4 regions of the Streptomyces sp. NPDC015346 genome follow, and region 3 is predicted to be linked to each of the others. Evidence: riboswitches for the same ligand, from Rfam matches in the RefSeq annotation. Region 3 holds a riboswitch; each other region holds the start of a gene.
The links. A riboswitch is a leader RNA that binds a small molecule or an ion and turns the genes downstream of it on or off. The one in region 3 is predicted to bind cobalamin.
Positions count from the first base shown of each region.

Region 1: it holds a riboswitch for cobalamin, as region 3 does, so the genes downstream of both, ACF06X_RS05670 (cobalamin biosynthesis protein) here and ACF06X_RS13320 (energy-coupling factor ABC transporter permease) in region 3, are expected to answer to the same signal.
Region 2: it holds a riboswitch for cobalamin, as region 3 does, so the genes downstream of both, ACF06X_RS12305 (FecCD family ABC transporter permease) here and ACF06X_RS13320 (energy-coupling factor ABC transporter permease) in region 3, are expected to answer to the same signal.
Region 4: it holds a riboswitch for cobalamin, as region 3 does, so the genes downstream of both, cobN (cobaltochelatase subunit CobN) here and ACF06X_RS13320 (energy-coupling factor ABC transporter permease) in region 3, are expected to answer to the same signal.

Region 1 is NZ_JBIBTW010000001.1:1,250,484-1,254,394, reverse strand. It holds gene ACF06X_RS05680 (anion permease) at 213-1,469, shown strand; gene ACF06X_RS05675 (hypothetical protein) at 1,482-1,703, shown strand; cobalamin riboswitch at 1,825-1,963, shown strand; gene ACF06X_RS05670 (cobalamin biosynthesis protein) at 1,998-2,960, shown strand; gene ACF06X_RS05665 (cobyric acid synthase) at 2,957-3,911, shown strand, end outside.
Region 2 is NZ_JBIBTW010000003.1:306,003-309,913, forward strand. It holds gene ACF06X_RS12300 (DHA2 family efflux MFS transporter permease subunit) at 1-1,373, shown strand, start outside; cobalamin riboswitch at 1,465-1,612, shown strand; gene ACF06X_RS12305 (FecCD family ABC transporter permease) at 1,716-2,822, shown strand; gene ACF06X_RS12310 (ABC transporter ATP-binding protein) at 2,822-3,607, shown strand; gene ACF06X_RS12315 (ABC transporter substrate-binding protein) at 3,618-3,911, shown strand, end outside.
Region 3 is NZ_JBIBTW010000003.1:551,068-554,978, reverse strand. It holds gene dhaK (dihydroxyacetone kinase subunit DhaK) at 1-76, shown strand, start outside; gene dhaL (dihydroxyacetone kinase subunit DhaL) at 93-725, shown strand; gene dhaM (dihydroxyacetone kinase phosphoryl donor subunit DhaM) at 722-1,126, shown strand; cobalamin riboswitch at 1,174-1,398, shown strand; gene ACF06X_RS13320 (energy-coupling factor ABC transporter permease) at 1,427-2,161, shown strand; gene ACF06X_RS13315 (energy-coupling factor ABC transporter substrate-binding protein) at 2,161-2,553, shown strand; gene cbiQ (cobalt ECF transporter T component CbiQ) at 2,560-3,309, shown strand; gene ACF06X_RS13305 (ATP-binding cassette domain-containing protein) at 3,306-3,911, shown strand, end outside.
Region 4 is NZ_JBIBTW010000012.1:30,252-34,162, reverse strand. It holds gene ACF06X_RS32090 (precorrin-2 C(20)-methyltransferase) at 1-214, opposite strand, end outside; gene ACF06X_RS32085 (precorrin-8X methylmutase) at 211-852, opposite strand; gene ACF06X_RS32080 (cobalamin biosynthesis protein CobG) at 867-2,177, opposite strand; cobalamin riboswitch at 2,224-2,358, shown strand; gene cobN (cobaltochelatase subunit CobN) at 2,397-3,911, shown strand, end outside.

The DNA of each region.
Region 1 (3,911 bases), on a different contig from region 3:
CGGAAGCGGAGCATGTCGCATCCGCCCCGCAACCGCCCGGATTACCCCGGGTCGCACGGTGACCACATCGTGGACAGGCGGCCCGCCGAACCCGTAAGCGGAATCCCTGGACCCTGGATCGGGTCACCACACCGCCCGGCCCAGTTCATCTTCCGTTCACCCAGGTTGCTTACGTTCGACCAGCCACTGACGTCGAACGATTGCCTGGGTAAATGGAACACATCACGCTGCTGCTCGCGATTGTGGTCGTGACAGCTCTCGTGTTCGATTTCACGAACGGTTTCCACGACACCGCCAACGCGATGGCGACGACCATCTCGACCGGTGCCCTCAAGCCCAAGACGGCGGTGGCCATGTCCGCCGTGCTCAACCTGGTCGGCGCGTTTCTGTCGGTGGAGGTTGCCAAGACGATCTCCAAGGGACTCGTCAACGAGGAGGGCATCCAACCGGAAGTCATCCTCGCCGCGCTCGTCGGCGCGATCCTCTGGAATCTGCTGACCTGGCTGGTCGGTCTGCCGTCCAGCTCCTCCCACGCCCTGATGGGCGGCCTCATCGGCGCGACCATCGCCTCGATCGGCCTCAGTGGCGTCAACGGCGGCGTCGTCGTCACCAAGGTGCTCATCCCGGCGATCGCCGCCCCGCTGGTCGCCGGCCTGGCCGCGATGCTCGCCGCCCGCCTGACGTACCGGCTCGACCGGAACGCCGGCAAGAAGACCACCGAGAAGGGCTACCGCGCCGGTCAGATCGCCTCCGCCGGTCTCGTCTCGCTCGCCCACGGCACCAACGACGCCCAGAAGACGATGGGCATCATCACGCTCGCGCTGGTCGCCGGCGGCGTCCTCGTCCCCGGCTCGAACCCGCCCGTCTGGGTCATCGTCTCCGCCGGTGTGGCGATCGCGCTCGGCACCTACCTCGGCGGCTGGCGCATCATCCGCACGATGGGCAAGGGCCTCACCGACCTCCAGCCGCAGCAGGGCTTCGCCGCCCAGACCAGCGCGGCCACGGTCATCCTGGCCTCCTCCAGCCTGGGCTTCTCCCTCTCGACCACGCACTCCTGCTCCGGCGCCGTCATGGGCGCGGGCCTGGGCCGCAAGGGCGGTGTCGTCCGCTGGTCGACCGCCACCCGGATGTTCGTCGCCTGGGGCCTGACCCTGCCGGCCGCGGGCCTGGTCGGAGCCGGCGCCGAGTACGTCGCCCGGCAGGGCGACTGGGGCGTCTACACCGTCGCGGCCTTCCTGGTCGCCTCCTGCGTCGCCATCTGGCTCGTCTCCCGCCGCCAGGTGGTCGACCACACCAATGTCAACGACGTGGAGACCGAGCCCGCGGGCGTCGTGACGACCGCCATCGCGGCCGTCACCCCGCCGCCGACCGCTGCCGTCGCCGCCTTCGCGGACGAGGACCTGAAGACCACCATCCCCTCGCCGGCCCCCGCGGACCCGGCAGCCCCCGCAGCCTCGGCCGCGGTGTAAGGAACGAACGACATGAAGATCGACTGGGCAGCTCTCGGCTCCGTCTTCGGAGTCAGCCTCGTGGCGACCGTCGCCCTCGTGGGCCTCTTCACCCTCGGCATCGTCGGCCTCTCCAAGCAGGAGGAGGCCGCCGCCCAGGGAGGCTCGGCCACCCTGGCGCGTACCGGCGCGTACGCCTGTTTCGCCCTGTGCGCGGCGGCCGTCGTGTACGGAATCTCTCTCATCGTGGCCTGACGGAACAGGCTCCGACGACCGGGCGGGCCGCACCTTCGGGTGCGGCCCGCCCGTTCGTCGCGCGTGGGCGTCGTGTGGGGCTGCGCACACTCTCGCGCCGCAGGTCACAGGCGAGTTGACGGGTGTTCGCACACGTGGTGGACTTCCGGGGCCATTACGGCGGCAGAAGAGGAAGTCCGGTGCGAATCCGGCGCGGTCCCGCCACTGTGACCGGGGAAGACCCCCGGGAGCCAGGAACTCTCACCGCCGGTCACGTCGAGCCAGGGCGCGGACCCTGAGTGAGGACACAGCGCCATGCCCGGCCGCTCCGCAGCCACAGGTGTATTCGCGTACGGTGCCGCCGCCGGTCTGGCCGCGGACCTGCTCCTCGGCGATCCCCGCCGCGGCCATCCGGTCGCCGCCTTCGGACGGACCGCCGCGGCCGTCGAGAGGCTTCTCTGGCGCGACCACCGTGGGTGGGGCGCGCTGCACACCGCCGTCTGCGCCGGCGGCACGGCCGCCCTGGGCGCCCTCGCGGCCCGTACGGTACGGGGCCGGCGCACCGCGTCGGTCGCCCTGACCGCCGCCTCCGTCTGGGCCGTCGTCGGCGGTACGACCCTGGGCCGGGAGGCCCGCGCCATCGGCGAGGCGCTGAGCGACGGGGACCTCGACACGGCCCGCGAGCGCCTCCCCCACCTGTGCGGGCGCGACCCGCACTCCCTGGACGGCCCGGCGATGGCCCGCGCGGTCGTGGAGTCCGTCGCCGAGAACACCTCCGACGCGGTCGTGGGCGCCCTCGTCTGGGGGTCCGTCGCCGGCGTACCGGGCCTGGTCGGCTTCCGGGCCGTGAACACCCTGGACGCGATGGTCGGCCACAAGTCCCCCCGCTACCGCCGCTTCGGCTGGGCCTCGGCCCGCCTCGACGACCTCGCCGGCTGGCCGGGGGCGCGGCTGACGGCCGTACTCGCCACGGTCGGGGGCGGCGATCCCCGCGGGGCGCTGCGGGCGTGGCGCGCCGACGCCGCCAAGCACCCCAGCCCCAACGCGGGCCCGGTCGAGGCCACCTTCGCGGGGGCACTCGGCGTACGGCTCGGCGGGACGTTGTCGTACGGCGGGCGGGTCGAACACCGGCCGGTGCTCAACGGGGAGGGCCGGGACGTGGACGTGGCGGACATCGAGCGGGCGGTACGGCTGTCGCGCCGGGTGACCGGGCTGACGCTGGCGGCCTGTGTCGGCGGACGGCTGGTCAGGGAAGCGATCAAGCGGAGGCGGATATGAGCGGCGGACTGCTGGTCGCCGGCACGACCTCGGACGCGGGAAAGAGCGTCGTCACGGCCGGCATCTGCCGCTGGCTGGTGCGCCGGGGCGTGAAGGTCGCCCCCTTCAAGGGGCAGAACATGTCCCTGAACTCCTTCGTGACGAGGGAGGGCGCGGAGATCGGCCGGGCGCAGGCCATGCAGGCGCAGGCCGCGCGGGTGGAGCCGACCGCGCTGATGAACCCCGTCCTGCTCAAGCCGGGCAGCGACCGCTCCAGCCAGGTCGTGCTGATGGGGAAGCCGGTCGGCGAGCTGAGCGCCCGCGGCTACCACGGAGGCAGGCAGAGGGAACTGTTCGAGCCGGTCCTGGCGTGCCTGGAGGAGCTGCGGGGCACGTATGACGCCGTGATCTGCGAGGGGGCGGGCAGTCCGGCCGAGATCAACCTGCGGCGCACGGACATCGTGAACATGGGCATCGCGCGGGCCGCGCGGCTGCCGGTCCTGGTGGTCGGCGACATCGACAGGGGCGGGGTGTTCGCCCAGTTCTTCGGGACGACGGCGCTGCTGAGTCCGGAGGACCAGTCGCTCGTGGCCGGGTATCTGGTGAACAAGTTCCGTGGTGACGTGACCCTCCTCGAGCCGGGCCTGGACATGCTGCTCGGCCTGACCGGCCGCCGGACGTTCGGTGTCCTGCCGTACGCGCACGGCCTCGGCATCGACGAGGAGGACGGCCTGCGGGTGTCGCTGCGCGGCACCGTCCGCGAGTCGGTCGTGGCGCCGCCGGTCGGCGAGGACGTGCTGCGGGTCGCGGTCTGCGCCGTACCGCTGATGTCCAACTTCACCGACGTCGACGCGCTGGCGGCCGAGCCGGGCGTCGTGGTGCGTTTCGTGGACCGCCCGGAGGAACTGGTCGACGCGGACCTCGTGGTCGTGCCGGGCACGCGCGGGACCGTGAAGGCGCTGGCCTGGCTGC
Region 2 (3,911 bases), 250 kb from region 3:
TCATGCGCGAGTTCGAGGTCACCGCGGCGGCCGCTGGGTGGCTGTCCACGGCCTTCATGCTCACCATGGCCGTCGTCATCCCGGTGACGGGGTGGTTCCTCCAGCGCGTGACGACTCGGACGGCCTTCGGCGTGGCCATGGCCCTGTTCCTCACCGGCACGGCGCTGGCCGCGGCCGCGCCCGCCTTCCCTGTGCTGCTGGCCGCCCGCGTCATCCAGGCGAGCGGCACCGCCGTCATGATGCCGCTGCTCATGACGACACTGATGACCCTCGTGCCCCCGCACGACCGCGGCCGGGTCATGGGCAACATCACCCTCGTCATCTCCGTCGCACCCGCCCTGGGCCCGGCGGTCTCCGGTGTGCTGCTGCAACTCGGGTCATGGCGGCTGTTGTTCCTGGCCGTGCTGCCCATCGCCGGAGCCATGGCCCTGTTCGGCCTGCGCCGGTTGGTCAACATCGGTGAGCCGAAAGCCGGCCCGATCGACTGGCTGTCCGTTCTCCTCGCGGCAGCGGGCTTCGGCGCCCTGGTCTACGGCCTGAGCGGGCTCGGCGCCGGGAACGCGGAGCAGAACACCCTGCCGCCGTCGGCCACGACCGTGGCCGGTGCCGTGCTGGTGGGCCTGTTCGTATGGCGACAGCTGTCACTGCAGCGCTCGTCCACGCCGCTGCTGGACCTGCGCAGCCTGACATTCCGTCACTTCTCCGTGGCGCTCGTCCTGATGTGCCTGGCGTTCATGGGCCTGATGGGCGCGTTCATCCTGCTGCCGATCTACCTGCAGGACGTGTGCGGCCTGACCTCGCTGCAGACCGGCCTGCTGCTCATCCCCGGCGGCCTGACGATGGGCCTGCTCGGACCGCAGGTCGGCAAGCTCTACGACCGGCTCGGCGCACCACGCCTGGTCATGCCCGGAGCCGTACTGACAGCGTTGTGCCTCGCGCTGTTCGCCTTCGCGGGCGAACACACCTCACCGTGGCTGGTGCTCGCCCTGCACATGGCCCTGAGCGTCGGTATGGCGTTCGTCTTCACGCCGATCTTCACGTCCGGGCTGTCCGTACTGCCGCCTCACCTCTACGCGCACGGGTCCGCCATCCTGGGCTCGCTCCAACAAGTCTCGGCCGCCGCCGGCACCGCCCTCGTCATCAGTGTCATGTCGGGACACGCCGCCACGGCAGCAGCCGAGGGCGCCGATGCCACCGGCGCCCTGGCCGTGGGCATCCGGTGGGGATTCGGCGTCGGCGCCGTACTCGGCGGACTGACCGTGCTGGTCGCTCTGCTGGTCCGCACCCCGCCCGCTCCGCAACAGCCCGCTGCGTCGGAGGCCCAGGACGAAGACGGCACCACGACGAACGAAACCGCCCACACACCCACCTGACGCCCTGGACGACCGGCCCGGCGGGCGCTGTCGGCATGTGCCCGCGGGCCTCGGGTTCGTCACGGGCCGGGTTTCCCCGGCGGCGCACCGCCAGGAGCGCGCGATAAGCTGCTGGCGCCCCGCGGGGGAAGTCCGGTCGAAGTCCGGCGCTGACCCGCAACGGTAGGCGGAGTGACGAACCTGTACGCAGGTCCGTCACTCCGTGAGCCCGATTACCCGCGGCGGTGAAGGCTCCTGACAACTCGCCGTGGACTGCGAGAGGGCGCTGCGCCGGGCGTACCGCGTCGTCGGCCGCACCCTGGCGCGTGGCACGGCCCGAGGCGAAGGCGATCCGCCGTGGCCATACCCGTCGAACAGAGCGGCATCGCCGCGCCGCCTGACGCCCCCCGCACAGGCACCGGCCCGGCGCCGCCACGACGCGTCCCCTTGCCGCCTCTCCTCGTCGCCCTGTGCGTCGCGCTGGTGGTCTCGCTCGCCTGCGGGGCGGGGATCGGGGCTTCGGGACTCTCCTGGGCCGAGGTGATGCGCTATCTCTGGTCAGGGCTGACGGGCGGAGCGATCACCGCGGACGAGGTGCCGGCGTACACCATCGTCTGGGAACTGCGCTTCCCCCGCGCCCTGCTGGCCGCGGTCGTCGGCGCGGGGCTCTCGGCCGTCGGCGTCGCCGTGCAGGCCATGGTCCGCAACGCGCTCGCCGACCCGTTCGTCCTCGGCATCTCGTCGGGCGCCGCCGTCGGAGCCAACGCCGTCCTGCTCTTCGGCGCCCTGGGCGCGCTCGGCATCTGGGCACTGTCCAGCGCCGCGTTCCTGTCCGCGCTCCTCGCCATGACGCTGGTGTACGCGATCGCCCGCACCCCTCGCGGTCTGACCCCGATGCGGCTGGTCCTCACGGGCAGCGCGATGTATTACGGCTTCTCGGCCGTCACCACGTTCATGGTCTTCGCGGCCGAGCACGGCGAGGCCGCCCGCTCCGCGATGATGTGGATGCTCGGCAGCCTCGGCGGGGCCAACTGGGCCTCCCTGCCCATCGCCGCCGGCGCCGTGCTCGCCGGCCTCGTCCACCTCGCGCTGTCGGCACGCCGACTGAACGCGCTCGCCATGGGCGACGAGACGGCAGCCGCGCTGGGCGTGGACGCCGGACGGCTCCGTAAGGAGCTCTTCGTGGTCTCCGCGGCCGTCACCGGGGCCGTCGTGGCCGTCAGCGGGGCGATCGGCTTCGTGGGGCTGATGGTTCCCCACGGCGTACGGATGCTGGTCGGCGCCGACCACCGCCGGGTGCTGGCCGTCGCACCGCTGGTGGGCGCGGTGCTGATGATCTGGGTGGACATCCTCTCGCGCCTCGTGATGGCGCCGACCGAACTTCCGGTGGGAGTCCTGACCGCCGTGATCGGCGTGCCGTGCTTCGTCCTGCTGATGAGACGCCGCTCGTACAGCTTCGGAGGCGCGTGATGAGGATCGACATCGACGACCTGACGGTGGAGCTCGCGGGCGCGAAGCTGGTGGAGGACGTCACCCTACGGGTGGGCGGAGGCCGGCTCGTCGGGCTGGTCGGACCCAACGGCAGCGGCAAGTCCAGCCTGCTGCGCTGCGTCTACCGGGCGCTGCGCCCGACCGCCGGTACGGTCCGGCTCGACGGGCGGGATCTGCACGCGATGAGCGCGCGTGAGGGCGCCCGGCGCCTGGCCGCCCTTCCCCAGGAGTCCGTCGCCGAGTTCGACTTCACGGTCACCGAGGTCGTGGCGATGGGACGGTTGCCGCACCAGAGCGCGGCTGCCCGCACCACGGCCGAGGACCGGCGGGCATGCGAGGCCGCGCTGGCTCGGGTCGGCGCCGCCCACCTCGCCGACCGCGGCTTCCTCACGCTCTCGGGCGGGGAGAAGCAGCGGGTCCTGATCGCCCGCGCGCTGGCCCAGCAGCCCCAGGTGCTCGTCCTCGACGAGCCCACCAACCACCTCGACATCGCCCAGCAGTTGGAAGTGCTGTCCCTGGTGCGGGACAGCCGGCTCACCGTGCTCACCGCACTCCACGACCTCAACCTGGCCGCGGTCCACTGCGACCTGCTGTACGTGATCCAGCACGGCCGGATCGTCGCCTCCGGCGCTCCGCACGACGTGCTCACCCCCGACCTGCTGGCCGAGGTCTTCGGCGTACGGGCGCACCGCGTGCCGCACCCCGAATCCGGGGCCCTGCAGCTGCTCTTCGACCGACTCCCGTCCGCTCGCCCCGCCTCGTAAGGAGCCATCCATGCCCTCTCCCGTACGCCCCGCCGCTCTCGTACGCCCCGGCGCTCTCGTGCTCGCCGCGGCTCTCGTCCTCACCGGCTGCGGTGCCGAGGTCACCTCCGCCGGCAGCGGGGACGGCGCGGCCAAGGCGGTCGGCCACTACCCGGTGACCATCGAGAACTGCGGGGAGAAGAAGACCTACGACGCGGCTCCGAAGCGCGTGGTGACCAATGACGTCGGCATCACCGAGATCATGTTCGCGCTCGGCCTGGAGGACCGTATGGCGGGCTACGTCATGCCCGACGACAAGGGAGAT
Region 3 (3,911 bases):
GTGCGAGGCCGACGAGGAGATCCTGCGCCTGTGGGACGCGCCCGTGCGGACGCCCGCCCTGCGCTGGGGCCGGTGACGAGGGGATGACGGACATGAGCGACATGAACGGGCCGGAAAGCGGGGGCGCGCTCGACGCCGCCTTCTTCACTCGCTGGCTCACCGCCGCCGCGGCGGCCGTCGACCGCGAGGCCGACCGCCTGACCGAGCTCGACTCGGCGATCGGCGACGCCGACCACGGCGCCAACCTCAAGCGCGGCTTCGCCGCCGTACGGGACGTACTGGACAAGGAGCCGCCCCCGACGCCGGGGGCCGTACTCATCACCGCCGGACGGCAGTTGATCTCCACCGTCGGCGGCGCCTCCGGGCCGCTGTACGGGACGTTGCTGCGCCGGACCGGCAAGGAGCTCGGCGAATCCGCGACCGTGACCAGGGAGGAGCTGGCGGCCGCGCTGAGCGCCGGGGTCGCCGCCGTGAGCCGGCTCGGCGGGGCTCAGGCCGGTGACAAGACGATGCTGGACGCGCTCTTCCCGGCCGCCGAGGCGCTGGGCGAGTCCTTCGACGCGGCCCGGGACGCGGCCGAGCGGGGCGCCCTCGCGACCGTGCCGCTCCAGGCGCGCAAGGGCAGAGCCAGCTATCTGGGCGAGCGGTCGATCGGGCACCAGGACCCGGGCGCGACCTCGTCGGCGCTGCTGATCGCCGCCCTCGCGGAGGTGGCGACCGGATGAGCGGGCCGGTGGGGATCGTGCTCGTCTCGCACAGCGCGGCCGTGGCCCACGCCGTCGCCGAACTGGCCCAGGGGCTCGCGGGCGGCGGGGCGACCGCGCCGATCGCCCCGGCGGGCGGCACCCCGGACGGCGGCCTCGGGACCAGCTCGGAGCTGATCGTCGAGGCGGCGGAGGCGGTCGACCGGGGCGCCGGAGTGGCCCTGCTCGTCGATCTGGGCAGCGCCGTACTGACCGTCAAGGCGCTCCTGGCGGAGGAGGACGAGCTGCCCGAGGGGTCCCGGCTCGTGGACGCCCCGTTCGTCGAGGGCGCCGTCGCGGCCCTCGTCACGGCCTCGGCCGGCGGGGACCTGGACGCGGTGGTGGCGGCGGCCTCGGAGGCGTACGGCTACCGGAAGGAATGAGCGGAACAGGTCGCGAGGCGCTCGTCACAGAGCGCCTCGGACCGCACCCGTGTTGTGATGTACCTGGTCAACCCACTAATGTCGCAGGGCCTTGGTGTACGGGAAACCGGTGCGGTACCGGTGCGGCCCTCGCCACTGTGATCGGGAAGTCCGGCTCCATCCCCCCGGGGAAGCCACTGCACCGCCGCGGGAGACCGTTGCGGTGTGGGAAGGCGGAGTCGCGGCGGCATGACCCGTCAGCCAGGAGACCGGCCAAGGTGCGTTGTCCATCCACGAGGTGCTGGAGAGGGTCTCCCAACCATGCATATAGCCGAGGGGTATCTGCCCCCTGTGCACGCCGCCGCCTGGGGCGTCGCGTCCGCTCCGTTCGTCGTCCACGGCGTCCGCGCGCTGACCCGCGAGGTCAGGTCCAATCCCGAGTCGACCCTGTTGCTCGGTGCGTCCGGTGCGTTCACCTTCGTCCTGTCCGCGCTCAAGATTCCGTCCGTCACGGGGAGTTGTTCCCACCCCACCGGCACGGGCCTGGGGGCGATTCTGTTCCGGCCCCCGGTGATGGCGGTCCTGGGCACCATCACCCTGCTCTTCCAGGCGCTGCTGCTGGCGCACGGCGGGCTGACCACGCTCGGCGCCAACGTCTTCTCGATGGCGATCGTCGGACCGTGGGCGGGGTACGGAACGTACTGGCTGCTGCGCCGCTCCGGCGTGCCGCTCATGGTGAGCGTGTTCTTCGGCGCGTTCGTCGCCGATCTGTCCACGTACTGCGTGACCAGCGTGCAGCTCGCGCTGGCCTTCCCCGATCCGGGCAGCGGTGTCATCGGCGCGCTGGCCAAGTTCGGCGGGATCTTCGCCGTCACGCAGCTGCCGCTCGCCGTCAGCGAGGGCCTGCTCACGGTGCTCGTGATGCGCCTGCTCACGCAGTCCAGCAAGGGGGAGCTGACCCGCCTGGGGATCCTGCTCCCCGGCACCCGCAAGACCGGGACCCCGACCGAGACCGGGACCGGGACCGGGACCAAGACGGCGGAGGCGAGTGCCTGATGAGCCGGAACGCGAAGATCAACACAGCTCTGCTGCTCGTCGTCGCGGCGCTCGCGGTGCTCCCTCTCCTGCTGGGTCTGGGGGACCACAAGGAGGAGCCGTTCGCCGGGGCCGACGCCGAGGCGGAGACGGCCATCACCGAGATCGACCCCGACTACGAGCCGTGGTTCAGCCCGCTGTACGAGCCGCCGTCCGGCGAGGTCGAGTCGGCGCTGTTCTCGCTCCAGGCGGCGCTGGGGGCCGGGGTGCTCGCGTACTACTTCGGCCTGCGGCGCGGCCGTCGGCAGGGCGAGGAGCGCGCGCTGGCCGCGGCGGCCACACCGGTCGGCACGGACACCACGGTCGCCACGGACGCCCCGAAGGTGACACGCGCCGCCACGGGCGACGAGTAACCGCCGGTGCTGCCGATCGACGCGGCGGCGCACAGCAGTCGCTGGCGCCGCCGTCACCCGTGCGAGAAGGCCGTCCTCGGCTTCGGTCTGACCCTGTCGGCGGTCTGTCTGCCGCCGTGGCCCGGTGCCGTGCTCGTCGCGGCGGCCACCCTCGTGGTGCTCCTGGGCCCGGCCGGTGTGCCGGGGCGTCAGCTGTGGCGCGCGTTCCGCATCCCGCTGGGGTTCTGCGTGACGGGCGCGGTTCCGCTGCTGTTCGAGGTGGGCGGGGCCCGCGGGCTCGTCGCGCTCGCACCGGACGGGCCGGTGCACGCGGGCGAGTTGCTGCTGCGGACGTCGGCCGCCTCCCTGGGGGTGCTGCTGTTCGCGTTCACCACACCCGTCTCGGACGTGCTGCCGCGACTGGTGCGGGCGGGGGTGCCGGCGCCGGTCGTGGACGTCGCCCTGGTGATGTACCGGATCAGCTTCCTTCTCCTGGACGCGATGTCCAAGATCCGGCAGGCGCAGGCGGCCCGGCTCGGGCTGACCTCCCGGGCGGCGGCCTGGCGCTCGCTCGCCGGGCTCGGCGCGACGGCGTTCGTGCGCGCCTTCGACCGGGCGCAGCGCCTGCAGGCGGGGCTCGCCGGGCGGGGTTACGACGGGACCCTGCGGGTCCTGGTGCCCGAGGCGGCGGTCTCGGGCCGGTTCCTCGCCGCGACGGCCGGCCTCCTCGCCGGTCTCGTCGCCCTCACCCTCGTACTGGAAAGGTCCCTGCCGTGAGTGTCGCGTCGCCTGTCCTGAGGTCGCCCGTCGTGGAGCTGGTGAAGGCCGGGTTCGCCTACGAGGACGGCCCCGCCGTCCTCGACGGCATCGATTTCGCCGTGCCGGAGGGACGGGCGCTGGCCCTTCTCGGCCGCAACGGCAGCGGCAAGACGACGCTGCTGCGGCTGCTGAGCGGGGGGCTGCGCTGCGGCAGCGGCGCGCTCCGTCTGAACGGCGAGGAGGTGTCGTACGACCGGAAAGGGCTGACCCGGCTGCGGACGACCGTGCAGCTGGTCGTCCAGGATCCGGACGACCAGCTGTTCGCGGCCTCGGTCGGCCAGGACGTGTCGTTCGGTCCGATGAACCTCGGGCTGCCGGAGGAGGAGGTACGGCTCCGGGTGCGCGACGCCCTGGAGGCGCTGGACATCGTGGCCCTGGAGGACCGGCCGACCCATCTGCTCTCGTACGGGCAGCGGAAGCGGGCGGCGATCGCGGGCGCCGTGGCGATGCGGCCCCGGGTGCTCATCATGGACGAGCCGACGGCGGGCCTCGATCCGCACGGGCAGGAGCGGCTCCTCGAGGCGCTCGGGCGGCTTCGCGAGGCGGGCACGACGGTGGTG
Region 4 (3,911 bases), on a different contig from region 3:
TCTCCACGGTGAGCGGGTACATCAGCCGCTCCTCGACGTGGTCCTCGCGGATGTGCTCGGCGGCGATCGAGCGGGCGATGGAGCGGCCGTGGCGGGCCGAGTGGTAGGCGATCACGTCGGCCGAGGCGATGGCCTTCACGGCCGCCACGGTCATCAGGTTCGGGTCGCCGGGGCCGAGACCCACCCCGTACAGCTTGCCCTTCACCGCGGTCATGCCTGGATCTCCGCTTCGGTCGCTATGGCGTTGACGGCGGCGGCCGTCATCGCGCTGCCGCCGCGCCGGCCCCGTACGACGAGGTGGTCGAGACCCAGCTCACGCCCCCGGTCGGCGAGGGCGTCCTTGGACTCGGCGGCGCCGATGAAGCCGACCGGGATGCCGAGGACGGCCGCGGGGCGGGGCGCGCCCTTGGCGATCATCTCCAGGAGGTGGAAGAGCGCGGTGGGGGCGTTGCCGATGGCGACGACGGAGCCTTCGAGGCGGTCGCGCCAGAGTTCGAGGGCGGCGGCGCTGCGCGTGGTGCCGAGCTCGGCGGCGAGGGCGGGCACGGAGGGGTCGGAGAGGGTGCAGATCACCTCGTTGTCGGCGGGCAGCCGCTTGCGGGTGACTCCGCTCGCGACCATCTGCGCGTCGCAGAGGATCGGCGCGCCGGCGCGCAGGGCCTCCCGGGCGCGGGCGACGACCTGCGGGGAGTAGGCGATGTCGCGTACGAGGTCGGTCATGCCGCAGGCGTGGATCATCCGCACCGCGACCTGGGCGACGTCGGCGGGCAGCCCCGCGAGGTCCGCCTCGGCGCGGATCGTGGCAAAGGACTGGCGGTAGATCTCCGCGCCGTCCTTCTCGTAGGCGAACATCGTGTCGTTCTCGCTCATCTCGTTGTACGGGCGGTGGTACGGGCCGTTGCGACCGCTTCGGTCAGGGAGGTACGGGGGGTGGGGGCGCCGTCGACCAGGTACCGGCCGTCGGCGGTGGCGACGACGTCGACCCAGGTGCCGTGCGGGCCGGTCGGGTGGCCGCAGCGCCGCTCGCAGCCGGAGAAGTGGACGGGGAGGCCGCCGCGACCGGGCACGGCGTCGGCGCGGACGTCGGCGAGGGCCTTGCCGCACCCGGGGCGTCCGGTGCAGGCGCCGACGCCGACCCACGGGGAGCGGGGGTCGGTGATCAGGCCGAGGGCCGCCAGTTCGGCGAGGCGCTCCTCGGCGGCGGCGCGGTCGGGGAAGCCGGTGACGACGGCTCCCCGCCACGGGGTGAGCCGGACCTCGCCACCGGTGGCGGCCAGGGCGCGCAGCTGTTCGGCGGTCAGTCGGCCGAGGGGCGCGAGGACGGAGACGGCGCTCTCGCCGAGCACCCCGGGCGCGGGCGGTTCACCGTGCGGGAGTTCCGGCGTGGGTACGGGCTCCGCCGCGACCCCGGCCCGGGCGAGCGCCCCCGCCAGGTCCGGCTCATGCCCCTCGGGCAGCTCCCGCACCCGCCAGGCACCGTTCCCCGCGCCGTGGGCGGCGACCAGAAACGCCTCGGCGGCGGCAAGCGCGGCCCGGGGCGCGTCGGAGGCGGCGACCCGGAAGACCTGAGAGCCGACACGGAGGAACGCGCCGGGGTCGTGGTCGCCCTCCTCACCCTCCTCGCCGGCCGCCGAGGCCCCCGCTGCGATCAAGGTCACATCTCCGCCGAGACCGGCCACGTCCCCGCGCCCGTCGTCCAGGACGAAGAGAAAACGGCCGGAAAGGGCCGCCGTCCACTCCCGCCCGCACAGCAGCGCGTCCAGCTCTCGGGCCCACAACTGCACGTCGGCGGCGCCCAGTCCGCCGTGTCCGTCCAGTCCGGCGGTCGGCGAGGCCACCACGTTCCGGACGCGTTCATGGGTCGCGGAGGGCAGCAGCCCCGCCTCGGCCAGAAGAGCGCCGAGCTCCGCCCCGCACCCCTCCCCGAGCCCCCGCAGCTCCACGTTCCCCCGCGAGGTGACGCTGACCCGCCCGTCTCCCATACCCTCCGCCGCCGCGGCCAGAACCTCCACCTGATGAGCCGTCAACAAGCCTGCGGGCAAGCGGAGTCGAGCCAGACGGCCATCATCGGCGGCGTGCAGCCGGAGCGCCCCGGGGCAGGCGTCACCGCGGTCCCGTATGCGAGGTTCGCCCTGGTTGGGCGTGGTGGGTGGGGTGGGCGGCATGGCGGCGAGCATACCCACGTGGTTCCGGGTGACCCTCCGGGCCGCCGGGCGCAGGATCTACTATGCAGACGGCATGGGGTCCCCGACCCCGGGGAGGAAGCCCGGTGAGAATCCGGCGCGGTCCCGCCACTGTGAGCCCGGCCCGGAACCACGGGGCGGGTGAGTCAGGAACTCCCGCCGTCCACACGACCACCCGGGGCGCGGACAACCCCGAGGAAGGCCTGCGCTCGCATGCGAATTCTGTTGCTGTCGCACTCCGACACGGACCTGCTCAGTGCCCGCGCGGCCGGCGGGCCGGTCGCGTACCGGTTCGCCAATCCCTCCCGGCTCGGGATCGACGAGCTGCCCGGCCTTCTCGACGGCGCCGACCTCGTCCTCGTACGCCTTCTCGGCGGTCTGCGGGCCTGGGACGAGGGGCTTCAGGCGCTGCGTGCCGCCGGCAAGCCGCTGGTCGTGCTCTCCGGCGAACAGGCCCCCGACGCGCAGCTCATGGAGGCCTCCACGGTCCCCGTCGGCGTGGCCACCGAGGCCCACGCCTATCTCGCGCACGGCGGCCCCGCCAACCTGGAGCAGCTGGCCCGGTTCCTCTCCGACACCGTGCTGCTCACCGGCCACGGCTTCGAGGCGCCGGCCGCCGCGCCCACCTGGGGTCCGCTGGAGCGGGAGTCGAGGAACGACGGCGGCCCCACGATCGCCGTGCTCTACTACCGCGCCCACCACATGAGCGGGAACACGGCCTTCGTCGGCTCCCTCTGTGACGCGATCGAGGACGCCGGCGCCCGCGCCCTACCGCTCTACGTCGCCTCGCTGCGCGCCCCCGAGCCCGAGCTTCTCGACGCCCTGCGCGGCGCGGACGCGATCGTCACCACCGTCCTCGCCGCCGGTGGCACCAAGCCCGCACAGGCGCAGGCGGGCGGCGACGAGGAGGCCTGGGACGCGGGCGCGCTGGCCGCCCTCGACGTACCGATCCTGCAGGCGCTCTGCCTCACCGGCTCGCGCTCCGCGTGGGAGGAGAACGACGAGGGTCTCTCCCCGCTGGACGCCGCCAGCCAGGTCGCCGTGCCCGAGTTCGACGGCCGGCTGATCACCGTCCCCTTCTCCTTCAAGGAGATCGACGAGGACGGCCTGCCCTCCTACGTCGCCGACGCCGAGCGGGCCGCCCGGGTCGCCGGGATCGCCGTGCGCCACGCCCGGCTGCGGCACATCCCCACCGCCGAGAAGCGCCTGGCGCTCGTCCTCTCCGCGTACCCGACGAAGCACTCGCGGATCGGCAACGCGGTCGGCCTCGACACTCCCGCTTCCGCCGTCGCCCTGCTGCGGCGCCTGCGCGAGGAGGGGTACGACTTCGGTCCGGTCGAGGAGATCCCCGGCCTCGTCTCCGGCGATGGCGACGAGCTGATCTACGCCCTGATCGAGGCCGGTGGCCACGACCAGGACTGGCTGACCGAGGAGCAGCTGGCGAAGAACCCCGTCCGTATCCCGGCCGCCGACTACAAGCGCTGGTACGCGACCCTGCCCGAGGAACTGCGTACGCACGTCGAGGAGCACTGGGGCCCGGCGCCCGGCGAGATGTTCCTGGACCGGTCCCGTAACCCCGAGGGCGACATCGTCCTCGCCGCCCTGCGGCGCGGGAACCTGCTGATCCTGATCCAGCCTCCGCGCGGTTTCGGTGAGAACCCGATCGCGATCTACCACGACCCCGATCTCCCGCCGTCCCACCACTACCTGGCCGCCTACCGCTGGATC